3 regions of the Laceyella sacchari genome follow, and region 2 is predicted to be linked to each of the others. Evidence: a T-box and tRNA genes for the amino acid it is inferred to sense, from the RefSeq annotation. Region 2 holds a T-box; the other regions hold tRNA genes.

Region 1 (9,754 bases), 220 kb from region 2:
TGATCACATCATCCCGTTGATAATGATGGCCCAAAATCACGAGATCCCGCCCCAGTTGTTGCTTAGCGCGAGCGATGCGTTCATCCAGCTCCTGGCTGGACATGTTGCGGTAAACTTCGGGCAACTCCGCGTCCAAATAGGTGAGCGTGTCAATAGACATTATTCATCCCCCTTTTCATCTTCAAAATCCAAACTGATATCCAGTGAAGAGACAGAGTGTGTGAGCCAGCCCAAAGACACCGCATCCACCCCGGTCTCCGCAATCGGGCGGATCGTCTCGGGAGTGATGCCTCCTGATGCTTCCGTCCACACGCGGCCATCAATCAACTTCACTGCCTGGCGCATAGTATCCAGATCCATATTGTCCAACAAGATCGCATCAACATCGAACGCCAATATCTGTTTCACTTGCTCCAGTGTGTCGGCCTCTACTTCAATTTGCACCATGTGCCCAACCCGTTCGCGTACACGCTTGATGGCTTCTTCCAAACTTCCGGCCATGGCGATGTGGTTATCCTTGATCATCACCCCGTGGCTCAAACCAAAGCGGTGATTGACGCCACCTCCAACACGTACCGCGTATTTCTCCAGCTGGCGCAACCCCGGCGTCGTCTTGCGCGTATCCAATACACGGCATGAAAGCCCTTCCAGCTTGTTGACCAGCTCACGGGTAACGGTTGCAATACCCGACATGCGCTGCATCAGGTTGAGCGCAACCCGTTCTCCGGTCAAAATAGCACGGGTGCTTCCCGTGATCCGCGCGATCACCGTTCCTTTGTCCACCTCCGCCCCTTCTTCAACCAAGGGAGTCCATTCACAGGCGGGGTCCAATTCTTTAAACACTTGTTCAGCAACCGGCAGACCGGCCACCACCCCCTGCTGCTTGACTAGAAGCACGCAGGTGCTACGGTGCCCTTCCGGAACGAGTGCTTCCGTCGTCAAATCACCGGCGCCGATATCTTCGTTCAAAACTTCACGAATAAACTGCTTTAAATAAATTGGATTCATCTTCCATACTCCCTATATCACCAAATGTTTATGAGACCACTCTACCCGAGTTTCCGGAAAATCGCGCCGGTAGTGACCGCCGCGGCTCTCCTCACGCATGCACGCCGCTTTCATAATGATTTGTGCAGTTATTAACATATTTCTCGTTTCAAGCATCCCATCTTTTACTTGTGCCGCCACCTTATCCAGTAGGGATAGACCTTTGCGCAAACCTTCATCCGTTCTTACAATTCCTGCATAGTCCCACATGATCTGACGTATGGATTGTTTTAACTTTTCTTCAGATTGCTTATCATTGCACAAAGTCGGAATAGAAAAATCGGGCACATCCTCAACTGCTTGCTCCGCCAAGGAAGACAGCTTATCCGCCACCCGTTGCGCAAACACGGCTCCTTCCAACAAGGAGTTGCTCGCTAAGCGGTTCGCTCCGTGAACACCCGTGCAAGCGACTTCCCCGCACGCGAACAGACGCGGCAACGAGGTTTGTCCGTGCAAATCCGTTTGTATCCCACCCATGATGAAATGAGCCGCCGGAGTTACAGGAATGAGGTTTGTTTCAGGATCGATTCCGTGTTCGCGCGCTTGCCGGTAGATCTTCGGAAAGCGTTTCTCAAACCGCTCTCCCAGAACGCGAGCATCGAGGAAAACCTTTCTTCCTGCTTTCATCTCCGTATAAATCGCGCGGGAGACAACATCGCGCGGGGCCAAATCTTTCCAGGAGTGGTAACGCTCCATAAACGCTTCGCCCCGGTCATTCACCAAATGCGCGCCTTCTCCACGTACCGCTTCCGAAACCAAAAACATCGGATTTTGCTCTATCGCGAGCGCGGTTGGATGAAACTGCACAAATTCCATGTCCATCAATTTAACGCCGGCACGATGGGCCATCGCAAAACCATCGCCGGTGGACACCAGATCGTTCGTTGTATAGCGGTACAACTGTCCACAACCGCCCGTGGCCAAAACTACCCCTTTGCGCGCCAGGTAAGCGATCGGTTCACGGCCTTCATCGAGCGCGGTGACCCCAAGGCAGACTCCCCCATGCACAATCAGATCCGCCACCATGGTGTGCGTCATGATTTCAATCCGCTCATGAGCTTGCACCTGCTTCAACAAGCTGTCTGTGATGCCCGCCCCCGTCGAGTCCCCACCGACATGCAAGATGCGCGAAACACTATGGGAGCCTTCCCGCCCCAAAGCAAATTGCGCACCTTCCTGGTCAAACGGAGTACCCCATCCAGACAGCAGTTGAATGGTTTGGGGAGCCATCTCTACCAGAACGTCGACCGATTGTGGAATGCATAATTCAACCCCGGTGCGCAGGGTGTCTTGTCTATGCAATTCAGGAGAATCCCCTTCGCCAATGGCGGCCGCGATCCCTCCCTGGGCCCGGAAAGAATTGCTTTCTTGCTCACGCGATTTGGTCAGCACAATCACACGGCCTGATTCCCCAAGAGAAAGAGCCGTCGTCAAGCCTGCGATTCCGCTTCCCACCACAACATAATCGGTCACTAATCGGGTCATTTTCATTTAATCCTTTCACGAAATCTTAACATTTTTATTTTCTCAGGAAAATGACGAATGTCAACCTTTATTTTAAGCGACTTCATTGTGAACAGATTGGAAATGCAGGTCTTCAACCAAGCGTTTTCCGTTATAATGTATGAAGAAAGGAAAGAAAGAGCGGAGGCACAACCAATGAAACCGATTTACCTTGATTACGGGGCAACCAGCCCTGTGCGCCCCGAAGCGCTGGAGGCAATGCTGCCATTCTTTAGCCAAGCTTATGGTAATTCCGGCAGCATCCATGATTTCGGCCAGCAAAGCCGCGAGGCAATTGAAACGGCTCGAAAACAGGTAGCCCAAGCAATCGGGGCATCCACTGCGCGTGAAATTATTTTCACCAGCAGCGGAACCGAGTCAAACAATCTCGCCTTGATCGGCGCCGCCCGCAAACGGAAAGCCTTCGGCAACCATATTGTCACATCATCCGTGGAACATCCATCGGTTTTGGAAGCCTGCCGTTTTTTGGAACGGGAAGGGTTTGAAGTTACTTATGTGCCGGTGGATTCCAATGGGTTGGTGAAGCTGGATCAATTAAAACAGGCGCTCACCGACCGCACCATTCTCGTCAGCGTCATGGCTGCCAACAACGAAGTGGGAACTCTGCAACCCATCCGCGAAATCGGGCAATTACTGAAGGATTCTCCTATATTGTTTCATACTGACGCCGTTCAATACTTTGGCAAGGTTCCTTTTTCTGTCATCGAGTTGGGCGTCGATCTCCTTTCCCTCGGTTCGCACAAAGTGTACGGACCAAAAGGATCTGGAGCCCTGTATATAAAAAAAGGAGTGCGGATTGAACCCCTGCTTCACGGCGGCGGACAGGAGCGCGGCTTGCGTGCCAGCACACTAAACACGCCCGCCATCGTCGGATTCGGTGCCGCTTGCCAACTCATCTCACAGGAAGTGGCTGATGAACAGGCGCGCCTCACCGCGCTACGCGATCATTGTTGGCGGCGGATCCAGTCGGAAATCGGCGATGTAGATTTAAACGGACACCCCACCGACCGTCTACCCAACAACTTGAATTTAAGTTTTCATGGTGTAGAGGGGCAAGCGATTCTTTTGGAACTGAATCGTAAACAAATCTACGTGTCCAGCGGTTCCGCCTGCAGCGCTGGCAAGCACGCCGCCTCGCATGTGTTAATCGCCATGGGCAAAAGCTTGGACACCGCGTTCGAAAGCTTACGCATCACCTTTGGCAAAGACACGACCCTAGAAGTGATCGACCGATTCGTTGACGAGTTGAAAGAAGTCATGCATTATCTGCGTTCCTTATCTCCCCAAGAACTCTAACAATCTGGAGGCTCGACTTCATTGCGGACGATGATAAATTGGATTCTTCGGCTAGCTGGCGGGTTGATTGTGTCCACCTTGCTGTGGATTGCTTTCATCTATTATCAGTTGGAAAATTACGCAGAACCCGATCAGGTTTACCTGATGGGCACCCCATTTGCTTATGGATTTGTCTTCTTGTTCTTGTGTGGCGTCGTCTTCTTTGTCATCGCTTTTTTCCGGATGCGACAACACCCACAAAAACTACGGCGAACCTTTTTGGTCTTCGCCTCCTTGTATTTGGTATCCAGTCCGTTGGTCATTTTGGCCTTTGACAACTATCTGTTGGTGACTCCCAAAGGAATTGCCTATAATACCTTATTTAGTTTGGACGATGCCAAAGTAAAACGATGGCGCGATATCGACCAAGTCGTGCTGGATTACGATTATGAGCGGTGGCCATTTCATGACGACCGCCATTTGCGGTTAAAATACATGGTTTATTTCAAAGACAACACCATGATCTACTTGAACGGTTACAACTCCCCTTTATACAAACAAACGGAGTTTGAAGCCCTTCACCGCACGATCCTCAATAACAAAATTAGGGTGAAAACGATGCGACCTCTTCCTCCAGACGTCACACCGGACAGCTTTATCTATAAAATGTATCATGCAAAATAACGCAACCCCCCGACCCTGAAATGGGCCGGGGGGTTTGTTATCAGCGCGCCAATTCGTAAATTGCTTGCGCATAGATTGCGGTAGACCGCCATAAATCTTCCAGCAGGATGTGTTCATCCCGTTGATGGGCTGTCTCTTCACTGCCTGGGAACAACGGGCCGAAAGCAACTCCCGTCTTAAGTGCCCGTGCAAACGTGCCGCCGCCGATGGCCAGGATTTCGGCCTTTTCTCCTGTCTGGTCTTCGTAGACTTTGGCCAGGGTTTGAATCAATGGATGGTTGCGCTCCACGTGATGCAACGGTTTGTGATCCACATTGTCAATAGTAAAGCCATAAGCCGACATTTTGTCCGTGATGGTCTGCAAGATGGATTCAGCATCCCCTCCGAGCGGATACCGGACGTTGATGCGGAGCGACTGGCGCCCGTTGTGGACATGTTCAACAACGCCCGCATTTACAGTCAGTTTGCCTAAGACTTCTTCTTCTTGGGCAATACCCAATCCTTCGCCAAAATACCCGTCAACAAGCAGATCATTCAGCATGTCAACAAAGTTCCGCCCCGACGGATCAAGCGGAACACGCCCCAGCAAGCGAGCCATTTCCAATGCGGCATTCAACCCTTTATGCGGTTCGGAACCATGGTGGGATTGCCCTTGGATCACAATCGACACACCATCGTTGTTTTCTTCCGCGTAACCTTGAATTCGATGTGTCAGCAAAAAGTCTTGCACTTTCTCTTTTAATTCAAACACATCGCCCTCGCCTGCCAATTTGACCACCGCTTGATCGGGAACCATGTTGACCCGCTGGCCTGACTTGAATTCAGCCAGTGTCCAATAATCCCCATCAACTGGTTGTTCTTGACCGTTTCCAGTGAGCAGGATATCCAACAACCCCTTTTCAGAGGCGATAATCGGAAAATCAGCATCCGGCGAAAATCCCATTGTCGGCATCTCTTCACGCGCAAAATAAGCCTTCATATCCCGCCACTTCGATTCTTCGTCAGTACCGATGATCAGCCGCACGCGCTTTGAGAGAGGCAAGCCCAACTCTTTAACGATTTTCAAGGCGTAGTATGCGGCCATGGTTGGCCCTTTGTCATCGATTGCACCACGGGCATAAAGTTTGCCACCACGCACTTCCGGCTCGTAAGGAGGAGAAGTCCACCCTTCACCTGCCGGAACGACATCGATATGGGAAATCAAACCAATCAGTTCTTCACCTTCACCGTATTCGATGTGACCTGCATACCCATCCACATTTTTTGTGAGGAACCCGTCTTTCTCCCCCAACTGCATCATATATTCCAACGCTTCAGCAATTTTTTGCCCAAATGGCGCCTTCTCCCCCGCTGTGGATTCATCGAGTACGCTTTCAATTCTAAGCAACCCGTCCAGATCTTTTAATATATCTTCTTTGCGTTTTTCCACTTCGTCCAACCAGCGAATCTCACTCATCGGTCATTCCTCCTGCTTTTTCTCTATTTCCGCGATGTTGTATACAGACCGTTGCTATGTTCTTTGCGAACCTCCCCACCCTGTAATGGGGAGCCAGTAAGCTGCCTCTTAAGGCGTTCACCTGCAAGATAAGGGGTGGGTAATCCCCCGCTCATTGAAGTTTGACTGCTTTTACTATACCATGCGGCCAAACATTCGACCAAATTTTTTTAAAATCAAACAACCCATCAACAGCAGAAACGCCACGCCATTCCTGCACTACACGCCCTATCCGAATAAACAAGCCATTCCCATTTACCAAAAAAGGGCCGAATATTAAAAATATGATTTTGTTGCAAAAAAATGATTGCAATCTCTTTAAGATGATGATATATTTAAATCTGTCTTCACCACTACCATTTATGCGGACGTGGCGGAATTGGCAGACGCGCAAGATTCAGGTTCTTGTGGCCGCAAGGCTGTGGGGGTTCAAGTCCCTTCGTCCGCACCAATCACATATGTGCCCTTAGCTCAGCTGGATAGAGCGTCTGACTACGGATCAGAAGGTCGGGAGTTCGAATCTTCCAGGGCACGCCAATCAAAACCCAGTGGAAATCCACTGGGTTTTTTCATATTTCTTTGCCATGAAAAAGCTTACGCCCATCCAATGAACAAACGGAGCGCAAGCTTTGGCATTTTATCCTTCTAACACTTTGAAGATGGTATAAAAGATATAGCCCATCAAAGCAGTAACGGGCAATGTCAAAACCCAAGCGTACACAATCTTGGTGGCAACACTCCAGCGAACGCTACGAACCCGTTCCGCCGCACCCACGCCCATGATGGCACCCGTGATGGTGTGCGTGGTGCTTACCGGAACTCCGATTTTCGCCACTGTCGCCAACAACAGCGCAGCTCCCGTCTCAGCAGCAAAACCTTGTGGTGTTTCCAAGCGACTCAGACGCGAGCCAATGGTGTGGATGATTTTCTGACCGCCCATCGCTGTACCCAAGCCCATGGCGAGCCCAGCTGCAATCTTCACCCAATCTGGCACATACAACTCGGTATGGGAGCCATACGCAACCAATGCCATCGCGATGATTCCCATCGCCTTTTGGGCGTCGGCTGCACCATGGCTGAACGCCATGAACGCGGAGGAAAAGATCTGCAACGGCTTAAACGTCCTTTTCACCTTGGAACGAGGGATATTGCTGAATAACGCACGAATGAGTTTAATAAGACCAGCCCCAACCAACGCACCCAACACCGGTGAAACCAGCAACGCGACCAATATCATCAGGATACCGTGAGTTTGCAGAATCGCAGTGCCTTTATAAGCGACGGCAGCGCCAATCAAGCTACCGATCAAGGCATGGGACGAACTTGTCGGCAAACCCAGGATCACTGTAATGATATTCCACAAGATTACTGCCAACAACGCCGACAATAACACAATCAATGTCACGTGATTTGGATCGACAATATCCTTTCCGATCGCTTTCGCCACTTCCGTCGAAAAAAAAGCCCCCGCTATGTTGAGCAAGGCAGCCATCAGAATCGCCATCGCCGGAGAAAGTGTTCGTGTTCCCACCACAGTAGCAATAGCGTTAGCCGTATCATGCCATCCATTGGTGAAGTCGAACACGAGAGCCAATACGACAACGGCGACTAAAACCCAAAATGGATCAAGCATACTTCATGACCACACTTTCCATGATGTCCATCACATCTTCAAAAGCATCCGTTACATCTTCCAGTTTCTCATAAATCTCTTTCATTTTGATGAGATGAACCACATCCACCGGATCCGCAAACAACTCCATGATGCCTTCGCGCATCAACCGGTCGCCCTCATTCTCAAGCAAGTTAATCTCGATGGAAATCTTGCGGATCAACTCATAGTCGCGCTTTTCCAAAGCGATGAAAGCATCATGGAGATGGCGGGCACTCTTCTCCAAGATCTCTCCAAACTTGATCAGGCAGGAATTTGTTTTGTCCACCTGCATATAAACAAAGCGAGCCGCGCAGGCTTCCACGCCGTCAATGACGTCATCCAGCGTATAGGCCAGCTTGAGGATATCTTCATGGTCTAATGGCGTAACAAAGGTTTGATTCAACTCTCTAATGAGCTGATGCGTATAATGGTCCCCTTTGTCTTCCAGTTCTTTCAGGCGTTCCGCATAGGCTTCCTTTTCTTCCAGCGTCTCCACATTTTCGCGGAAAAGCTGGACGGCCTCCGCGATGTTGGTGGTTGCGTCAACCATTATTTTGAAAAAAAGGCGGTCTTTTGAGCGGTTAAACAGCACGTTCAATTCCTCCTAGTTAACCATTATTTAACCAAAAATAATCATAGACTTAACAAAAGGGATTGAACAGAGTTCGGACGCACATTTAACCATATATTAATTTCGCCTTTACAAAAAATTAATATACCAATTTACACCATCCCGCCGCCCAGTGCTACCAAAGCCGCCATCACAATGATTCCGGCAACAATCCAATCCCACTTGCGCATGCTCTGTTCCTGCCCTCGTCGCACCCAGAGATACAGCACCATGCCCACCGCGTACACAACGGAAACCATCAACAAATAAGTGAGGCCAGCGGCATAAAGCGTCCATAGCGAATAGCCTGTAGCCAACGCGCCGATCAAAAGATCTCTTGTTCTCCGTCCATCCTTAAGATAAGTTTCCCCCACCAAGGCCAATTTTACTTGGTACAAGGCAGACAATAGATATGGGATTAATATGGCAACGCTGGCCATTGAATATACTTTTTGATAAGTGGACGCCGACACGTACACCAAACCGGTAAAGAGCAAAGTGATTCCCGTCGACCACCACAGCGATACCATCGGTGTACCTTGACGATTCACCTGGGCAAATCGATCCGGAAACACGCCATCTTGCGCCGCCACATACGGAATCTCAACCGTCACCAAATACCAACTGAGCATGCCTCCCGAGATAGAAATCAGAAGGCCAATCACAATCAAAACTGCCCCCCAAGGCCCCACGATCGCTTTCAAGACATAGGCCATGGACGGTTCTGGCAATGCAGCCAGCTCAGCTTGTGATAAAATCCCTGTCGACAGTACGGAAATCAACAGATAAATCGCCAAAGTGCCCAGCAACCCCACAATGGTCGCCACGCCCACGTCCTTTGCTCGTTTAGCCCGACCCGACAAGACAATGGCACCCTCAATTCCTACGAAAGCCCATAAAGTAACCAACATCGTGTCTTTCACTTGTTGGCTGACCGACTGCCAAGAAAAGCTCCCCGGGCCCCATAAGTCGGCCATGAACACATCGCGCTTAAATGCCGCCGCTACAATGATTAAAAAGATCAGGATCGGGATCAACTTGGCCACTGTCGTCATGATATTGATAATAGCTGCCTCCTTGATCCCACGTGCTACCAACCAGTGAAAAAACAACACAAACGCAATCCCTCCCACCAAGGAAGGCAGATTATCCCCCTGACCAAACAACGGAGAGAAAAAGCGAAGTGTCTGGAAAAACAATGTCACAAACGCAACAATCCCCAAAATTGATGCAATCCAATAACCCCAAGCACTGCTAAAACCGATGAACGGTCCAAATCCGGCTCTGGCGTAGCTGTAGATCCCACCGCTCAACTCCGGCTTCCGCGACGAAAGATTTCGGAAAACCATCGCCAGCGCCAACATGCCCAAGCCGGTGATCACCCAAGCCAGGATGACCGGACCGCTTCCTGCTGCTGCCGCCATATCACTTGGCAAATTGAAGGCGGCGCCGCCGACGATGGTTC
Region 2 (9,754 bases):
CTGGGACCGATTCCGTTTAGCTTGTCCAACTCTTCTACCGTCGCGGTGTTCACATTGATCTTCCCGCTGGCATCTGCGGAGTTTGCCATCGCCATTTCCATAAACGGTGTCCCCTGCTCCCCTTGTTTAGGAATGTATAACACCATCCCATCCCGGAGCGGCTCAGCTAAATTTACCCGTCCCAGATCAGCCTCGTCTCGCGCCCCACCAGCGCGCTCCAGCGCCTCATACACTCTCGCCTCCGTATTAAAATGATAAATGCCTGGCTTATGCACTGCTCCTTTCACATCGATGATGATCGCATTCTTACTCACTTGCTTGCTCATGTTCGCCGCAGGTCTTTCGGTCACGGGCGGATTGCCCTGAACAGGGTATTCCATCCATTCCTGCCTGTCAGGACGCTCTTCCTGTCCAAACAGCCAGACTGCCCCCACCGTCAACACAACCCCCGCCAACGCAATCGCCAAGCCCTTCTCCCTCGGTGTCCAACCCCAGTAAACCATCGCCTTCACGCTCCGACATTTTTTTCCAATTACCCACACTATACCTGTTTCTCTCCATTTGCACAATAGGGCTGATACCCCACTGTGTGCTGCCAGAACGACAAAAGACTCCGCCCCCATATACCGGGAACGGAGCCTCTTATTTGGCTACATCCGCCTTAATTTGCTACGATATTTACCAGTTTACCAGGCACCACAATCACTTTGCGTACCGTTTTTCCCTCGATCAACGCTTGGATGCGCTCGGTTTCCAACGCCTGCTTTTCTACTTCCTCTCGGCTGGCATCGGTTGCAACGACTAACTTGTCCCGCACCTTGCCATTGATCTGCACAGCGATTTCCACCTCGTCCAGCACCAAGGCCCGTTCATCGTAGGTGGGCCAGTTTACGCGGTGCACGCTGCCTTCTTTCCCCATCGACTGCCACAGTTCTTCTGTCACGTGCGGTACGAACGGAGCCAGCAAGACCACCAGTGTTTCCAGCGCTTCCTTCAGCACTGCGCGGTCAGCATGCTCGGGATAGGCATACAGCCCATTGACCAATTCCATGATCGCACTGATCGCAGTATTGAAATGGCTACGCTCCCCGATCTCGCTAGTCACTTTTTTGATGGTTTGATGCATCAGGCGGCGCAGTTCTTTTGCTTCGCCGCTTTGCGGTTCGCCCTGCACAGGGATATCTTGCGCAAACAGCGCTTCATGCTGGGCGATCAGCCGCCACACGCGGTTGATGAACCGATAGCTGCCTTCCACACCGGAATCGCTCCATTCCAAATCGCGATCAGGCGGAGCCGCGAACAGGATGAAGAGCCGAGCCGTGTCCGCACCGTATTTCTCGATGATTTCCAGAGGGCTCACCACATTGCCTTTGGATTTAGACATTTTGAATCCGTCTTTCAACACCATGCCTTGTGTCAACAAGCTTTTGAACGGTTCGTCCACTGGCACCAAGCCCGCATCGTAGAGAACCTTGGTGAAGAAGCGGGAGTAGAGCAAGTGCAATACCGCATGTTCAATACCACCGATGTACTCATCCACCGGCAACCATTTGGCCGCGTTTTCCGGCGTAAATGGCTCATCTTCATTTTGCGCGTCCGTGTAACGCATGAAATACCAGGAAGAATCGATAAACGTATCCATCGTATCTGTTTCACGGCGCGCTTTGTTGCCGCAACGAGGACACGTCGTCTGCACAAAAGTGTCCGAAGTGGTCAGCGGGTTGCGCTTTCCATCAAACACCACATCTTCCGGCAACATAACCGGCAATTGCTCTTTGGGCACCGGCACCGCTCCGCACGAGTCACAGTAAATCATCGGAATGGGCGTGCCCCAATACCGTTGACGGGAGATGAGCCAATCACGCAAACGGTATGTCGTCGTCCAACCGCCTTGCTTCCGCTCTTCCAGGAACTTGGCGATCTCCTTCACCGCTTGGCGGTTAGGCATCCCGTCAAAGTCTCCTGAACCGGTCAGTACCCCGTCTTCGGTATACGCTTCCGTCAACGGCTCTGGCAACGGTTCCCCTTCTGCTGGTTGAATCACCGCTTTGATGGGCAATCCGTATTTGGACGCAAATTGGAAATCGCGCTCATCATGCGCAGGCACTCCCATCACGGCGCCCGTGCCGTAATCCATCAGGACATAATTGGCCACCCAGATCGGTACTTTTTCTCCCGTAAGCGGATGCTTGGCGTATGCACCAGTAAACAAGCCCACTTTTTCTGCCTCGGTGGAAGTGCGCTCGATCTCAGATTGTTTTTTCATCTGTTCGATGAAAGCGAGCACATCTGCTTCCGTTTCTTTGCCTTTCACCAAACGAGGCACCAAGGGATGTTCAGGCGCCACCACCATGTAAGTCACCCCAAACAGGGTGTCAGGCCGGGTGGTGAAGACGGTCACCGGCTCATCGTCACATTCGGGCACCGTAAATGTGACATGCGCTCCCTCACTCTTGCCGATCCAATTGCGCTGCATCGCCCGCACCTTGTCAGGCCAGTCCGGCAGGCGGTCCAACCCTTCCAGCAGACGTTCCGCATAGTCAGTGATGCGTAAGAACCATTGTTCCAACTCTTTTTTGGTCACTTCTGAATCACAACGCCAGCATTTGCCGTCTTCCACCTGTTCATTGGCCAATACCGTGTTGCAGTCGGGGCACCAATTGACGAAGGCCTTCTTGCGGTAAGCCAATCCCCGCTCATAGAACAGCAAAAACAGCCATTGGGTAAACTTATAATACTCAGGCAAACAAGTACCAATATAACGGTCCCAGTCATAGGAAGCACCGATCAGCGCTTGCTCTTTGCGAATGCGCTCCATGTTGGACAAGGTCCACTCTCTGGGATTGATGCCGCGATTGATCGCCGCATTTTCCGCAGGCAAGCCGAACGCGTCCGCCCCCATCGGATGCAAGACGCGGTAGCCGTTCATGCGCCGGAACCGGGCCACCACATCACCGATGGAATAAACCCGCATATGCCCCATATGCAATCCTTCACCGGAAGGGTAAGGAAATTGCTCCAATGCGTAATACTTGGGTTTGCTCTCATCTTCATCCGTTTGATGCAGGCGCGCTTCCTGCCACGCCTGTTGCCATTTGCGCTCAATTTCTTTTGGCGTATACTCTCTCATGACCTGTACGCTCCTGTCCTAAAAAAGTTAAAAACCTCCCGCCCCTAGTCTCAGCTAGGGACGAGAGGTTGAATAACCAATTCCCGCGGTACCACCCTAATTAGCACCAAATCAAGTACTCACTCAAAATCCGGTAACGGGGATGAATCGCTGAAGGGTACTAAAAGTTCGTTCCCCTCCAGGGCGATAAGGCGAGTTCGTCCACTGCCTCAGATTGACTTGCACCAACCGTCAACTCTCTGTGCTGAGCCAAGCGGAGTACTACTCCTTATCATAGCTGTGAAATCATATGTTTTTCATCATTATATGCAAAGGGGAAAATCAGTGTCAACGCTTTATTGCACTTTCACTTGCTGAGCGTCGCCCCACAGTCGTTCCAAACCGTAAAATTCACGCTCATCTTTGTGGAAAACATGCACAACCACATCCCCGAGGTCAATAAGAACCCAGCGAGCATCCTGATATCCTTCGATTCCTTTGAGTGGTAGGTTGAGTTCGACGATCTTCTCTTTGATGCCGGTCACAATCGCTTGTACCTGCGTTTGGGAATTCCCGTGGCAGATGACGAAATAATCGGCAAATCCCGATATCCCGCGAATGTCAAGAACCGTCACATCTTGAGCTTTTTTCTCCTCGGCAGCGGTGGCCGCCAATTGTGCGATTTCCACTACGTTCAAAAAAATTCCTCCCTTGATTCCGTTTGCATTTGCGCCACTTGGTCCAACAACCAGTTGCGGGCCAACAGCGTTGGTGGGTACACTTTTTGCTTCCTCTGAATCAAGAATTGGATCGTGTTTTCCAGCGCTTTTAGCAATGCTTGATCCAAGTTTGTTTCCGCCAGCAACCGCACTTCGTCCAATCCCGGAAATTGGCGCGCCGGTTCAATATAGTCGGCTAGCCAAATCACTTTTTCGAGCTGGGACATGCCCTCGCGCCCCGACGTGTGGTACTGGATTGCATGAAGCACATCGGGATCGGTTATGCCAAATTGATCGCGGGCTACGATGGCAGCGACCGGACCATGCCACAATTCTTTGTTGTATTGGAGCAGATCCTTCGGCAAATCCGATTGCCGAATCCGTTCGGCCAGCTCGGTGTCGGGCCAGAACTTACAATAATCATGCAGAATGCTTGCGACGGTTACGGGATGAGGGTTCATGCCCAGCCGGTCTGCCAGCTGCAGAGCGGTATCTTTCACCCTGAGGGTGTGTTCCCACCGTGAGATCGGCATCTGTTCTTTTGTAGCTTGCAATAAAATCTCAAGATCCATACAACCCATGCTCCTTCATATACTGGTAAACGGCATCCGGAACAAGGTAACGCGCTGATTTCCCTTGACTGAGACGCTGGCGGATCATGGTGGAGGAAATGTTCGTCAGCGTCGGGTCCGGTATCCAATGAAGGCGATTTTTCACGTAAACAGGCAAGCTTTCCACCTCCACGCCCGGCCTTCCCAAACCAATGACTTGGACAGATTGCAGGATTTCCTTTATTTTATACCAATTGGGCAAATCTTTCACCATGTCCGCCCCGACCAAGAGGTAAAACTGGGCATCTGGATGTGCTTCCGACAACATCCGCACCGTGTCATGCGTATAGGAAGGACCTTTCCGCTCCAGTTCCATTGTAGACAGTTGAAAGCAAGGATGGTGTTGGATCGCCAAACGAACCATGTTGACCCTGTGGTTACTGGCCGAGATCCGTTTGTCCAATTTGTGCGGCGGTTCCGCCGCGGGGATAAACCAAACCTGATCCAATGCGGCAACCTCGCGCGCCTGTTCCGCCAAGATGAGATGACCCAGATGAATTGGGTCGAAGGTCCCGCCAAATATCCCTACTCTCATGATGATTCACTCTTTCTGTTCCCTTTTTCCCGCCAAGGAGGCTTCCAACACCTTGCGCATAACTTCGACTGGCGCCTTTTTCCCGAGCCACAACTCCAACGCCAAGGCTGCTTGATGCAAGAGCATGCCTTCACCGGTATGGATGATTGCGCCTTTGGCCTTGGCCGCTTGCAACAGGGCCGTCATGCGCGGATGGTAGACAAGATCGCTCACCAAATGATGGGCATTGAGCCATTCACCCGGAATCGGCATCTCCTCCGTCCGCGGCACCATCCCCACCGACGTGGTGTTAATGATCAACGTGGCAGCTTCAATCTCTTTCCGGCTATCATTTACGGCTACGGCTTTTGTCTGGGTATAGCGGGACAAGTGGTGCGCCAACTCCTCCGCCTTAGCCACTGTTCGATTGGCAACGGTAATCGAAGAAACGCCAGCCGCCGCCAGTGCATAACCGACAGCCCGTGCCGCTCCGCCCGCTCCCAAGAGAACCACCCGTTGCTCGGCCGGTTCAAACGAGATCTGTTCCTGCAAGGAGCGAAGATAGCCAGCTCCGTCGGTGTTATAACCGATCCACTTGCCTTCCCGTTTCACCACGGTATTAACCGCACCAATCTCCCGCGCCGTATCATCCAATCCGTCCAAATGTTCCATGATCGCCACTTTGTGCGGAATGGTAACATTCCATCCCTTCACATCCAGCGCCCGCAATCCCCTCACTGCCTCCTCCAGCGCAGATGGGGAAACCCGAAACGCCAAGTACACATAAGGAGCATTCAGTTCGGCCAATGCCGCATTCATCATAACCGGCGATTTGGAATGACTCACCGGATCACCGAGTAAACCGAGCAACCCTGTATGGCTGTCAATGAACCCCATTCCTCTTCCCCCTTGAGAGATGCGATCTCTTTATGCTTGCCCGACAGCCCGCGTCAGATCAATGCCGGACGTGTCGTCACCTGAATTCCTTCCGGCGCCCACACTTCCAGCGTAGCTTTTTCCTTGCCGCACGCGACCCAACCCAGTCCGGAAATTACGATATCCTGCTTTTGGCGGCCGTTTAAATGGATCGTATGTTTCTTCCATCCGGGCAACGCCTCCGAATTGCGGGGCGGCGTCAGCAAGCCACCGCGATGCTTCCGCCAAATGTCATCGGCTTGTGCCAATTTTGTCCGATGAACGTACAGCCGGTTGGATAAATAACAGACAAACGGTTGCTTTGGCCCGCGCACAAAGTCAAACCGGGCAAATCCCCCAAAGAACAGCGTCTGCTCCTCGTTCAGCTGATAAACTTTTGGTTTGAGCGTCGATTGAGGCACGACCAACTTCAGCTCTTTGGGCTCGACCCACTCGCTCACGCGGTCTTTGCGGACGATCCCCGGCGTGTCGATTATTTCTTTTCCATCATCCAGCGGAATGCGAATGGCGTCCAATGTCGTGCCGGGGTAAGGTGAGGTGGTAATCACGTCCTCCCCCTCTTCGGTAACCTCTTTGATCAGGCCATTGATGAACGTAGATTTTCCTACGTTGGTTGTACCGACTATGTACACATCCCGCCCACGGCGATGATACTCAATCGCTTGGGCAGCATCGCGCATTTTCATACCCTTGGCAGCACTGCACATGACGACTTCTACAGGATGAACCCCCATGTCTCGTGCAGACTGGTACACCCATTCCCGCAAACGTCCCCATTTGGTCGAAGGGGGAAACAAGTCCACCTTGTTAGCAACCAGCAATAACGGATTATTCCCAATGCGGCGATGCAGTCCCGGAATCCAACTCCCGGCAAAGTCAAACAAATCGACCACCAACACCACCAAGCTATCCGTCGATGCAATCGCATCCAACAACCGATAATATGCATCAGGATCTTGTTCCACCGCTTCAATCTGCCCATAATGCCGGATGCGGAAACACCGCTGGCACAACACCGACTCCCGATTGAGCGCCTGTGCCGGGGCATAACCGACCCGTTTGGGGTCTTCGCTCTGAATAGCGACGCCACATCCTTCGCAACGAATCTCATGCATGTCGTTCAATCGTCTTTCCACCTTGCTTTCTACGTTGATTCACCTTTATTGGAACGCTCCCACTGCACATGACCTTTCCGCTTTAGCAAGCTAAACACGAAGCGCTCCATACGACGATTAATTCTCGTGAAGAACCCATCGATGTTTGAAACCGGCGCAACGAGGATGGTATACAAACCCATGCGGTTGCCGCCGAACACATCGGTTAACAACTGGTCCCCGATCACCACCGTCTCCTCCCGTTTGGTTCCCATCCGCTCCAGCGCCTTTCGGAAAGCGGACAACAAAGGCTTTTTCGCCGCATGGATGTACGGAAGCCCCAACGGATCAGCGAAATGGGCCACACGTGTCCGATTGTTGTTGGACACAATCATCACCTTAAAACCCATAGATCGCAACTCATCTAGCCAGGTGACTAACCGCGGGGTGGCGTCAGGTCGCGTCGATTCGACCAATGTGTTGTCCAAGTCGACAATGATTCCCCTGACACCTCTCCGTTTTAATTCCTCATAATCAATGACGTATATCGACTGTGCAAACAGATCAGGTACCATGAATTTTAGCACATCTCACACCGTCCACCTTGAGACTTGTCGGCAATAAATATATCACAGCGCAACCAAGGGTTGCAAAAAACAAAAAGACCGGACATCGCCGATCTGATTAAGACGTGTCTGATGAATAGGCCAGCAGCTCGAAAACCATTTTCTCATCCGCTTCCCACGTGGTGAGGCGTTGCTCAAGAAAAGGGGGTTCCTCTGCTTATTCCCTGCCAACTTGATTTGCCAGACACATCCCAGAAGCATCCACACATGTCGACGCAGTGGTGATTCATCAGGTTCACTGTTACGAAGATTGTCCCTCCTCCGCTTCCATCCGCTCTTTTTCGGCGAGAACCGCCAGAAACAAGTCCGCGTCAGACAAGTACTGGAACCAAGCGATCACTTCTTCCGCTTCCGTCTCTATCACATTGTATCCTTTATCTTCAAGCATTTCTCCAACTCGTTCCAATCGGTATGTTGCCATGTATCCATTCCTCCAACTCCATTGTCTCCCTCTTATTTTGCTGGTTATGAATACAGGATGCAAGCGGTTCTTCCCATTCTCATCAAGCATTCACATAAATCAGAAACAAAACGCTTGTCTTCGTCCCAGTTGCATCCAGATCATTGACAAGACAAATGCCGTCCTGCCAACTAAAAAACCAGCAAACAACATGTTCGCTGGTTTTACACGCTGGCTCCTTTGCCAATTTAGCCTTTTTCACATTGCGTACTCTGTTTATTTCTTTTGATAAGATACCAGACGCCAAACGCCAAAGCGACCACGCCTGCCAAAATGTAACCAAATTTCTCCATGAGATCAAGAAAATGCTGAACCGTGTCCAAATTCCCCTTTCGCCCGACAAACAGCAAAACGGTGTTCCATGGAAAAACCCCCAGATAACTAAACACGATAAAGCGCCACAGTGAAATGCGGCTCATGCCCGAAATATAAGAAATATAGTTACCAAACCCGGTTGGGCGGGACAGGGTGATGCTCCATTCCCCGTATTTTTTGAACCACATTTGCGCTTTTTCAATCTTTTTCTGGTCAAATTTCTTTTTGGAAAACTTCTCAATCCGGGTGCCAAGATAAAAAGGAATTAAACTGAACGCAACGTATACAACACTATTGATAGCGGAGATCAGGACGAGGGTCCATGGGCTAACATCCATCAGGTAACCGTAGATCAGAACGAAAAGAGCTCCTGGAAAGGGCAACGACGACGCTTCAATCGCCGTGGCCACAAATAGCCCCCACATTCCACATTTAGCCAAAAAATCCAAAGCAATTTGTAGCATAAGTCCACTCCCTGCTGTCTTGTTAGCCTGCCTGCAAAACGTTTACACGCGCATTTATATTCATGATCGCACAAAATTTCATTTTTAGGGAATCTAGAATCAGTATATCACATCGGGTACCTCCCGGTGCATCTCCCAACAATTGGCGTGTCCCGCACACTTCTGGAATCATCCCCACATCTTCCGTTCTGTCTATTCTTTCACAATCATGTGTGTTACCAACGAGCATGATTGTTTATCACCGCACAACCCATTTCATGATCTCACCATTTTATTTTAGCAGGTCATAAGAGCAGGTGATAGTGAACAACCCTTGACACGTTTCGACCAGCAACAGCGAATAAGCCGTTGTCGTTGGCCATGTAGACTACGTCAACTCTTGACGCAGACGCTCACGCACCTCCATCAAAATGATGCCCAATCGATTTTTTCCCGTCCCATCACTGCCGACGCCCCAATACATATCCGTGGTCGTCAACTCCACGATCTTCTCTTCACCCGTCGCCAACAACACATCACGAATTTCCGGATGGCTTTTAAACTTGGCATAAACCGCACGCCGCATCACATCGTCTTTCACCGACTCCCAATCTGACCGTAAAGGCGCTTTTCGGGAACGCCCCCATTGTGCCGCCTTCATAGGTGACGGCGCCAACCGGATCTTCTCTGCATAATCTGGCGCCGTCGTCACAAACTTTTGCGCCTGAAAATAGTGCTCGGTAGTTGGCCATTCTTTCCCATCCAGCACAATCGGATGTGGGGAAAAATTGGAGAAACAACCATATGGTTCGTTCACGCGATAAAATGAGATCGCCACAGCCGCGCCCCCCTTACAACTAGTGTTTTGCAAATCAAAAAGAGGAGGCGAACGGAGCATCCTGCTCTGCCAAGCTTGCCTCCTCCTGA
Region 3 (9,754 bases), 1.5 Mb from region 2:
CGCAAGGGTCGGTCACTGATGCCGCTTTCGCGTGGCAAAATTGCCCCATCTGCCACAAACGCCACCCATCCCCGTTCGCGCATCGCTTGGCGAATCGCTTGCTGATTGTCCACCAAGCACATCCGCTGCTCGATGGCCCGCTGATCCGCTTCACTCAGGGTCGCCACTTGCTGGACACACTGAGGCAACACGGTACACAACATCTCAGCGGCAGCTTTGCCCATCACCGTCCGCCCCCGCGCCGGCAACCCGATGTGGAGGCGTGCTTCCAACCACTCCGGTGTAACGACGACTGCCGTACGCTGTAAAATCGCTTGCCCAGGACGATCAATGGCGATCAGGCCGCTTTTGCCTGTGCCTGAGATACGGGGTGCCGATCGGTCAAGCTGTCGCACCCATTTGCGGACAAACCAGTCTTCCAGGGCCGTCCTGCGGAAAGTGCTGGCCATCCAATCCGGTTTCCAAGAGATACGTGCACCGGGAATGCGCACGCGTATGCGGGACGGCGAGGCAAACGGATCTCCCTGCACATAGTCGACAAACAATTGGAAGTGGGGAAACCGATATTCTCCTGTTAAATCTTTATACGCTTTGTATCCTTTTCCATCGATGCGGGTCAGGATGCTCCGCAATCGTTCCATCGTCTGATCACCTGCTTCCTTTATTCTGCGTCTGGGGCATGCCTGGCAAACAAGCGGTGTAGTGGAAGGAAAAGCCTTTTTCTCAATGAGCGCCTCTGTCACGTGTGATCCTGCTTACCCATTCACCAGACACGTCTTCATCAACTGTTCATACCGGCCAACACTTCTTTGTATGCGTCCCGAATCTGCTGAAAATCCGCCCAGGCCTCCCGTTTGGCTTCCGGATTGCGCAACAGGTATGCCGGGTGAAACGTCGGCATGAACCGCACACCTTTCTTCTCCACCCATTGACCGCGGACACGGGTGATTCTCGCCTTAGGATCAATCAATGCCCGGGTGGGAGCCGAGCCCAATGTCACAATGATTTTGGGACGAATCACGAGAAATTGCCGCCGCAAAATGACGATGCAAGTGTTCATTTCATCCTCGGTCGGCGTCCGGTTGCCTGGCGGACGGCATTTCACAATATTGGTTATGTAAATCTGTTCCCGCGGGATTTCCGCCGCCGCTAACATCTTGTTCAACAACTGCCCGGCTTTCCCGACGAAGGGGCGCCCTTGGATATCCTCGTCCGCTCCCGGCCCTTCACCCACAATCATCAACGGGGAATGGGGGTTGCCTTCTCCAAGGACCACTTGTGTGCGCCGCTCATGCAATCTGCACATCGTGCAATGTTGCACCCGATGAAATAATTCATCCAATCCCATCTGCATCCTCTCTATCTCCTCTCTATTTGTCCCAAGTTTTTTCACTGGCGGCGGAACGTGTTGTCAAGACCTTTTCATTGTACGATGTGCGGCCGCCAATGGAAAGGGCGGCGAAGAGAGCTTCGGCATGATATACTTGGTTGGCAAGCTTCATCAAAAATGAATCATTTCTCAATTTCCGCTTGACCTTATACCCGTACACTGAAAGAGATAAAGGAGTGGATTGTGATGAGTTTGTTGCCTTATCCCTTGTTGGTATCTGATGTTGACGGCACTTTGCTTGGCACCGGCAATCGGATATCATCGGAAAACAAACGTAGCATCGCACGGTTTCGGGAGCACGGGGGCATCTTCACTCTGGCCACCGGTCGCACCTATATGGAAGCAAAACGCTTCATTGACGAATTAAGCCTGGAGGTTCCAGTCATTCTCTGCAACGGAGCACTGCTGTTTGATCCGGCAAGCGGACACTTGTCACCTGTATCCACATTGCCAGCCGACATGATCCGGCAGTTGGTAGCCAACGCCTTAGAACGCTTATCCTGTCCGATGGACTTGATCATCTATGGCATCGACGCCATCTATATCACCCAGCTACGTCCCGCTACGGAAGCCGCCTTAGCCGCTGAAAAAACGGAAGACCTGAACGTGGTGTCTCTGCCTTCGTTTAATGATCTCCCAGATGTCCCGTACCTCAAACTGGTTGTTATCGCTGATCCGCAGGAAATGCACCAAGTGATCACATGGTCGGACACGCTGACCGCCTTCCCAATCGACGCCACTCTGTCTTACGATAATTATTTTGAAATATTGCCGCGCGGTATGTCCAAGGGAGCGGCCGCCGCTAAGCTCATAGAGCAACTAGAGATGGAGCCGAAACAATTGGCCGCAATCGGCGACCACTGCAACGACTTGGACATGTTGAAATTGGCCGGTCTGGGGGCTGCAGTCGGCAATGCACATCCCGAAGTCTTAAAGCAGGCAGATGTGATCGTGGCTCGCCATGATGAACATGCTGTCTCCCATCTCATCGAACACCACTTATTGCCAACCGCATCGAAAAAAACGGCAAAATAAAAAAGGAGACCTTTAGACGGCCTCCTTTTTTGTGTGGTCGGGATGACAGGATTCGAACCTGCGACCCCCTGGTCCCAAACCAGGTGCTCTACCAAGCTGAGCCACATCCCGATGGATATATATTTCATCGCATCACGGCGTTAAACAAATAGAAAATGGTCGGGATGACAGGATTCGAACCTGCGACCCCCTGATCCCAAACCAGGTGCTCTACCAAGCTGAGCCACATCCCGATGGATATATATTTCATCGCATCACGGCGTTAAACAAAGAAAATGGTCGGGATGACAGGATTCGAACCTGCGACCCCCTGGTCCCAAACCAGGTGCTCTACCAAGCTGAGCCACATCCCGACAAACTTATTCACAGTCATGGTTTAAGCGACAAGATATAATTTAGCACGCATTGTAGATAAAGTCAACAACCTTACATACATTTTTTTATTGTTCTTATCCTTGGCGTGCGATCAAGTAAATCTGGCAAAAATAAAAAAACCAGAGAATCATCTCTAGTTTAAATATGGTGCCGAAGGTGGGACTCGAACCCACACTCCTTGAGGGAACACGATTTTGAGTCGTGCGCGTCTGCCAATTCCGCCACTTCGGCTCGTTTATGAAATTTCATTATGTCGTAGCGACATTTATAAATTTATCATGTGTCTAAGATAATGTCAACAGGTACTTTCAATTTTTTTTGCCCACATCATTTTTCCATAAAATCAGCAACCGCCGCAATATATTGCGGCGGTTTGCACTTATTTCATCCGATTGATGTTGGCCTCGATCTTGGAGAGTGGCAGAATAACCTGCACAAATTCCCCTTCTCCCACCACGGCCCGGTCGTGTTCGGCTTTCACTTGGCACACCACTTTGTTGTCAGTCCGCTCAATGACCGTCGCAGTGAAATCCACCCGTTTGCCGATGGGGGCGGGGGCGATGTGACGAATGTGAATGGTAGCCCCGATCCCTTCTTCTCCCTCTTCCAAAAACGGCAGAATCACTTTGCGGCCAGCCCACTCCATGTAGTACACCATATGCACCGTGGACAAAACCGGATGCACCATCTGCCCGGCGAAAGAGGCGGCCATCTCCTCAGTTACGACAATGGAGATGGTTTCTTGATGTCCTGGTTCCAGCCCCTGCTTCATGCTCTTCCTCCTATAGACCAAAAGGGTTGAGCGGTTTTGGCCCGACATAAGAGAGCACGCTTTTGGTTTCCATGTACAAGTCCAGCGATTCCAGCGCCAGCTCCCGGCCAAACCCGGATTGCTTATATCCGCCAAACGGCAAGCCTGGGAAAGTGGAGAAGGGATTGTTCACCATGATGACACCCGCCTTCAACTGTCCGGTCACCCGGTGGGCCAACGCGTGGTCGCGCGTCCAAACAGCTGCCGCCAATCCGTACACGGTGTCGTTGGCCAAACGAATCGCTTCTTGCTCATCTTTGAATTTGATTGCCACGACTACCGGTCCGAAGATTTCTTCTTGCGCAACTCGCATGTCATTGGTCACATCGCCAATCAAAGTAGGCAGATACCAATGCCCCCGCTCAAACTCTTTCCCCTCGGGCCGCTTACCGCCGCAAAGAACCCGTGCTCCTTCTGCTTCCGCCGCTTGCACATAGCTATGGATCGTATCCCATTGCGCTTGCGAAATCACTGCTCCCACGTGGGTCTCTTCGCTGAACGGATCACCCAGACGCAATTGTTTTGTTTTCTCAATGAACCGTTCGATAAACGCGTCATAAATATCCTCGTGAATCAACAGGCGGGACCGCGCCTCACAGGATTGTCCGGTGTTGTAATAGATCCCGAAGACAGCGCCGTTGACCGCTGCTTCCAGATCAGCATCAGCAAAGATGATGTTCGGCGATTTTCCTCCCAGCTCCAGCGTGACCCGTTTCAATGTTTCGGATGCTTTAGCCATGATGTCTTTACCCGTCGTCGTCTCCCCGGTAAACGCCACTTTGTCCACCCCGGGATGTTCCACCAGGTACGATCCCACATCCGAGCCGCTTCCCGTAATGACGTTGATCACCCCGTTAGGCACCCCTGCCTCATGGCAAATGTCGGCCAAAGCGAGCGCGGTCAAAGGCGTCAAACTCGCCGGTTTTAAAACGATTGTGCATCCTGCGGCCAGGGCGGGAGCCACTTTCCATGCTGCCATCATCAATGGATAGTTCCAAGGGATAATTTGCGCGCACACGCCGACCGGCTCTTTGACCGAATAATGGAAAAATCCGTTTGGCACCGGTTTGGTGTGACCTTGGATGGTGGAGACTGCCCCCGCGTAAAGCTCAAAGTCTTCAATCGCCTGCATCACTTGCCCTTTAGCCGCAGAGAGTGCTTTCCCCGTATTCAACACTTCTAACTCTACCAACTCTTTAAAACGGCTCCGCATGATGGAAGCAATCTTGTTCAAGATTTGCCCTCTGCGCGAAGCGGGCCAACGCGCCCATTTTCCTTGTGTCAAAGCCGCACGAGCCGCTTCCACGGCACGATCCACATCCGCACGGGTCGCTTTCGCCACTTCCGTAATCGCTTCTCCCGTGGCCGGATTGTAGACGGTGAACGTCTCGCCGGAGCTACCTGGTACAGCTTCCCCATTGATCAGCAAATCGTATTTTTCTTTTAAAAGAGCAACTTTCTCCATATGCATGTCACACGCTCCTTTGGTTGATAAGATGCTTCAAATGCGTTCAATCACCGTGGCGATCCCTTGTCCCACACCAATACACATGGTTGCCAAACCGTATCGCCCTTCTCGTCGTACCAACTCGTGTACCAATGTCGTCATGATTCGTGCTCCGCTGGCTCCAAGTGGATGTCCAAGTGCAATCGCGCCGCCATTGACATTCACTTTGTCCGGGTCCAACGCCAATGCTTGCATGCAAGCGAGGGCTTGGGCGGCAAATGCTTCATTCAGTTCAATCAAATCCAGATCGTCCACCGTAAGCCCTGCCCGCGCCAACACTTTGCGCACAGCAGGTACCGGTCCCAGCCCCATGGTCAGCGGATTGGTTCCAGCCACAGCAAATGCCACCACGCGGGCCAACGGACGACAACCCAAGCGAATGGCCGTTTCACGTTCCATCAGCAATAGTGCTGACGCTCCGTCATTGATACCTGCGGAATTGCCAGCAGTCACCGTACCGTTTGTCCGAAACACCGGCGGAAGCTGGCTCAGCTTGGCAAGAGTTGTCTGAGGCCGGGGGTGTTCATCCGCAGATACCCAGACGGTTTCCCCCTTTTCCTCTGCCACCGGCACAGGCACCAGCTCCGCCTGAAACGCGCCTCGCACGCGGGCTTGTTCAGCTCGCATTTGGCTTTGATAGGCAAATGCATCTTGCTCCTCACGGGTGATGCCGCATTTTTCGGCCACATTTTCCGCAGTTTCTCCCATGCTGATCGGTTCATAGCGTGCAGCTAACCGGGGATTAATGAACCGCCAACCCAAGGTGGTATCCACCAACGCCTGATCACCACGGGCCCATCCTTGCTCCGGCTTCATCATGACCAGCGGCGCCCTGGTCATACTCTCCACTCCCCCGGCAATCATCACATCGCCGCTCCCCATCTGGATTGCCGCCGCAGCTTGATTGATCGCTTCCAATCCCGAACCGCACAAGCGGTTTACCGTGACTCCTCCGATTTCTTCTGACAATCCGGCCAGCAATAACGCCATCCGAGCCACATTACGGTTGTCTTCCCCCGCTTGGTTGGCGCATCCAAACACGACATCTTCGATCTCTGCTTGATCCAGTTGCGGATTGCGCTCAACCAAAGCCCGGATGACATGAGCCGCCAGATCATCGGGGCGCACCCGACTCAAGCCCCCTCGATATCGGCCGATCGGGGTGCGCACGGCATCCACTATCACCACTTCGCGACGCCTCATCCCTCTGCTCCCTTCCGCACCGACTGCTCATCATAACAGTAAAACCCGCGGCCGCTGACCCGGCCCAGATACCCGGCGTAAACCATTTTGCGCAACAGCGGCGCCGGGCGGTAACGCTCTTCTCCCAGCTCCCTCTCCAATCCAGTCAATATGGCAACAATCTGGTCGATACCGATGCGGTCTGCCCATTCCAGTGGCCCGTACGGCCAATTGGTTCCTTTGCGCATCGCCAAGTCGATATCTTCTTTGTCAGCGATTTTTTCCGCCAGTGCAAAAGCCGCCTCATTTACCAATAGCGCCAAGGTGCGCGGAAACACCAACCCCGGCTCATCTCCCACTTCCTCTACCTCTTTCCCCCAGCCAGCAAGCACTTGCAGATGATCTGTCCAGCTGGCATCCTCTTCCGCTTGTAGGGGGCGGCACACTTCTACCACCGGCATGTCCGCGAACTGCACGGGTGAAAATCCCACCACCCGCTCGGGATGGGCCAACCAAGAGGCGATCTCGGTCGCCGTCCGGTGCAAGACAGAGGTAAAAATGGGCGTCCGCTCGGAGACCACGCACTCCGCACCGACCAGCCAATCGCGTTTGCCCCCATCACACCCGGTTTGCACATCAATCACTGCCAACACGTCACGGCCGTCCGCCTGCTCCGGCGAAATGCAAGCTACTCGCTGCGACGCGAGAAATGTTGCCAGCGGCTCCCGGAAAGGGCCATCCCCCAAAATCACCACCTTATCCGCCATACTCGTAATGCCCCTTTCCCGTCTTGCGTCCTAGCGCCTTTTGTTCCACCATTCGCTGTTGGTGATAATGCGGACGGAACCGCGCTTCATGAAAAGTCGCTTCATATACGGAAACAGACGCCGCCAAATTGACATCAATCCCGATCAAGTCTTGTAGGGCAAAGGGCCCCATCGGAAAGCCAGCTCCCTCCAAAATACGATCCACCTGCTCTTTGCGAGCTGACTGCTGGGCAACCAACTTGACCGCCTCGGTATGGTACGAACGGGCTACCCGGTTCACCAGAAAGCCGGGAGCATCTGCCACCCGCACTGGCACTTTGCCCAAACCGGACAACCATCCGTAGACTTGTTCAAGCACGTGGGGCGCTGTCTGCGCACCATGTACGACCTCGACCAAGGGCATGCGAGGCGCTGGATTGAAAAAGTGCATGCCCAACACCCGGCCAGGTCGCTTGGTGGCGCCAGCGATCGCAGTGATCGACAGCGAAGAGGTGTTGGAAGCAAGGACTGCGGTGGGGGACACAAGCTCATCCAACTGCGCGAACAGGGATTGCTTGGCTTCCAAGCGCTCCACGATCGCTTCAATCACCAGCTCGCATCTCGCCAGCTCATCAAGGCTCTCCACTGGTTGGATGCGCTCAAACATTCCCTCCGCTTCTTCGGCGGACAAACGACCTTTGGCTACCCGCGCCGCCAACCGCTCCTTCCATTGTTTGCGGGCGCGCTCCATCACCGCGGGCGACATGTCCCAGACCAACACCGGATAACCGGCCGCCGCCAGCACCTCCGCAATCCCCATCCCCATCGTACCGGCGCCAACCACTGCCGGCGTTGTCAGCCACGACCCGCTCACTCAGCTTCCGCCTCTTCCCCGATGATCATGGTGATCAGCTTTCCGGCGAAGGACATCACATCTTTGGCAGCCGCCTTGCCCTCAGGGGATTTCATTGCCGCTTGGAGAGCCTCCTCCGACTCAAAGTACATGTCTGCCTGCAAATAAAACGGCGACTCGGTTCCCATCGGAGTGCTTGAAAACTTGGTTACTTTCGTTTTGATCAATCCGGGCATTTTTTCGGTCAATGGCAGATGAACCTCAAAATAATGCTTATCAAACGCTTGCTTGTCTTCCGGTTGTTTGTACAGAGCGACCAATTTTACCATGCTGATCATCCTCCCAAACTGGATAGTTTAATAAACTCGCCATATGGACCTTTACCGCCGATCCAGAATGCGAACAGCCTTTCCTTCACTACGCGGCAATGATCCCGGCATCGTCACGCGCACACGGACAGAGACACCTAAATTTTCTTTCAGCGCCTCCTCCAACCGTTTGGTCAACGCGGAAAAATCGACAAGATTAAATGAAGATTCCAATACTTCCACTTCAACCGTCAACCGGTCCATCGATCCTTCTTTCTCTACAACAAGCTGATAATGAGGGCTTAATTCGGGCTGGGCCATCACGATGGGCTCAATCTCCATCGGAAACACATTGACTCCCCGGATGATCAACATGTCGTCGATCCGCCCTTTGACGCGGGACATCCGGCGGTGTGTCCGCCCGCAACGGCAGGGTTCGCTCGTGACACTAGCCAAATCCCCCGTCCGGTAACGAAGGACAGGAAGTGCTTCTTTGGTCAATGTGGTGAACACCAGCTCACCCACCTCGCCCTCCGTCAGAACTTCTTCGGTGTGCGGGTCAATCACTTCCACCAAGAAATGGTCTTCGGCGATGTGCAAGCCCTCTTTTGCCTGCCAGCACTCAATGGCCACTCCCGGCCCGACCACTTCTGACAAGCCATAAATGTCCACCGCATGAATGCCCCACAACGCCTCCAGTTCCTGCCGCATCTCTTCCGACCACGGCTCGGCACCGAAAATCCCCACTTTGACTGAGCTGTTGCGGGGATGTTTGCCCGCTTGTATCATCGCTTCGCCCAAACTCAAAATAAATGAGGGCGTTCCCGCGATCACTCGGGGGCTGAAATCTTCAATCAACGTCCACTGCCGCATGCGCCCGCCGCCAGAAACCGGCACCGTGACCATGCCCAACCGTTCGGCACCGGCATGCATTCCTAATCCTCCCGTAAACAAGCCATACCCATAAGCATTGTGAAATACATCTCCTGGCTGGCCTCCAGCCGTCACCAGCGCCCGCGCACACACTTCACTCCACAAGCGCAAATCGCGTTCAGTATAACCGACTACCGTCGGCTTCCCTTTCGTTCCCGATGAAGCGTGAAGGCGGCGCACGTCGGCGAGCGGCGTGGCGAACAAGCCAAACGGATATTGGTCACGCAAATCCGATTTGCGGGTAAACGGCAACCGCGTAAGCTCGGCCAAACCGCGAAATGACTCGGGGTCAATGCCTGCTTGTTGCAGCTTCGACCGATAAAATGGCACATGTGCATACACGCGACTTACCGTTTCCAACAAGCGCCGTTCCTGCAACTGGTTCAACTCCCGCCTCTCCATCGCCTCCACTGCGGGTTGGTACATGGCGCCAACTCCTTTGATCACACTTTTTTCATGCCTTCAAACGGTTGCCGGCAACGCGTGCAATAATAGATTGCGCGGCAGGCCGTCGGTCCGAATAAATTTTCTACTTGCCCCTTTTCCTCCCCGCAATATGGACAGGATGGCAGCTCATCCACCTGCGAACCAGGTGGTGCGATCCCAAACTCCTT

Evidence for each region. The T-box of region 2 lies ahead of leuS (leucine--tRNA ligase). A T-box ahead of a tRNA ligase gene usually reads a tRNA of that ligase, here a tRNA-Leu.
Region 1: it has a tRNA-Leu gene. The T-box ahead of leuS (leucine--tRNA ligase) is inferred to sense a tRNA for this amino acid. The anticodon was not compared.
Region 3: it has a tRNA-Leu gene. The T-box ahead of leuS (leucine--tRNA ligase) is inferred to sense a tRNA for this amino acid. The anticodon was not compared.

Annotation. Positions count from the first base shown of each region.
Region 1 covers NZ_CP103866.1:2,725,399-2,735,152, forward strand. Annotated here, with positions in the region: gene nadA (quinolinate synthase NadA) at 1-160, opposite strand, end outside; gene nadC (carboxylating nicotinate-nucleotide diphosphorylase) at 160-1,008, opposite strand; gene NYR52_RS13325 (L-aspartate oxidase) at 1,021-2,532, opposite strand; gene NYR52_RS13330 (cysteine desulfurase family protein) at 2,707-3,867, shown strand; gene NYR52_RS13335 (Asp23/Gls24 family envelope stress response protein) at 3,889-4,530, shown strand; gene pepV (dipeptidase PepV) at 4,571-5,986, opposite strand; tRNA gene NYR52_RS13345 (tRNA-Leu) at 6,390-6,476, shown strand; tRNA gene NYR52_RS13350 (tRNA-Arg) at 6,486-6,562, shown strand; gene NYR52_RS13355 (inorganic phosphate transporter) at 6,663-7,658, opposite strand; gene NYR52_RS13360 (DUF47 domain-containing protein) at 7,651-8,271, opposite strand; gene NYR52_RS13365 (basic amino acid/polyamine antiporter) at 8,403-9,754, opposite strand, start outside.
Region 2 covers NZ_CP103866.1:2,505,097-2,514,850, forward strand. Annotated here, with positions in the region: gene NYR52_RS12160 (helix-hairpin-helix domain-containing protein) at 1-503, opposite strand, end outside; gene leuS (leucine--tRNA ligase) at 662-3,130, opposite strand; T-box leader at 3,184-3,414, opposite strand; gene rsfS (ribosome silencing factor) at 3,466-3,807, opposite strand; gene yqeK (bis(5'-nucleosyl)-tetraphosphatase (symmetrical) YqeK) at 3,804-4,400, opposite strand; gene NYR52_RS12180 (nicotinate-nucleotide adenylyltransferase) at 4,390-4,974, opposite strand; gene NYR52_RS12185 (shikimate dehydrogenase) at 4,981-5,850, opposite strand; gene yqeH (ribosome biogenesis GTPase YqeH) at 5,904-7,004, opposite strand; gene NYR52_RS12195 (YqeG family HAD IIIA-type phosphatase) at 7,034-7,558, opposite strand; gene NYR52_RS12200 (hypothetical protein) at 7,851-8,030, opposite strand; gene NYR52_RS12205 (DedA family protein) at 8,258-8,848, opposite strand; gene ybiA (riboflavin biosynthesis intermediates N-glycosidase) at 9,216-9,665, opposite strand.
Region 3 covers NZ_CP103866.1:632,406-642,159, reverse strand. Annotated here, with positions in the region: gene NYR52_RS03410 (ABC-ATPase domain-containing protein) at 1-641, opposite strand, end outside; gene NYR52_RS03405 (uracil-DNA glycosylase) at 782-1,354, opposite strand; gene NYR52_RS03400 (HAD family hydrolase) at 1,577-2,425, shown strand; tRNA gene NYR52_RS03395 (tRNA-Pro) at 2,460-2,536, opposite strand; tRNA gene NYR52_RS03390 (tRNA-Pro) at 2,582-2,658, opposite strand; tRNA gene NYR52_RS03385 (tRNA-Pro) at 2,702-2,778, opposite strand; tRNA gene NYR52_RS03380 (tRNA-Leu) at 2,946-3,031, opposite strand; gene NYR52_RS03375 (thioesterase family protein) at 3,180-3,572, opposite strand; gene NYR52_RS03370 (aldehyde dehydrogenase family protein) at 3,583-5,082, opposite strand; gene NYR52_RS03365 (thiolase family protein) at 5,113-6,321, opposite strand; gene NYR52_RS03360 (3-hydroxyacyl-CoA dehydrogenase family protein) at 6,318-7,067, opposite strand; gene NYR52_RS03355 (3-hydroxyacyl-CoA dehydrogenase family protein) at 7,057-7,920, opposite strand; gene NYR52_RS03350 (EthD family reductase) at 7,917-8,228, opposite strand; gene NYR52_RS03345 (phenylacetate--CoA ligase family protein) at 8,280-9,566, opposite strand; gene paaD (1,2-phenylacetyl-CoA epoxidase subunit PaaD) at 9,584-9,754, opposite strand, start outside.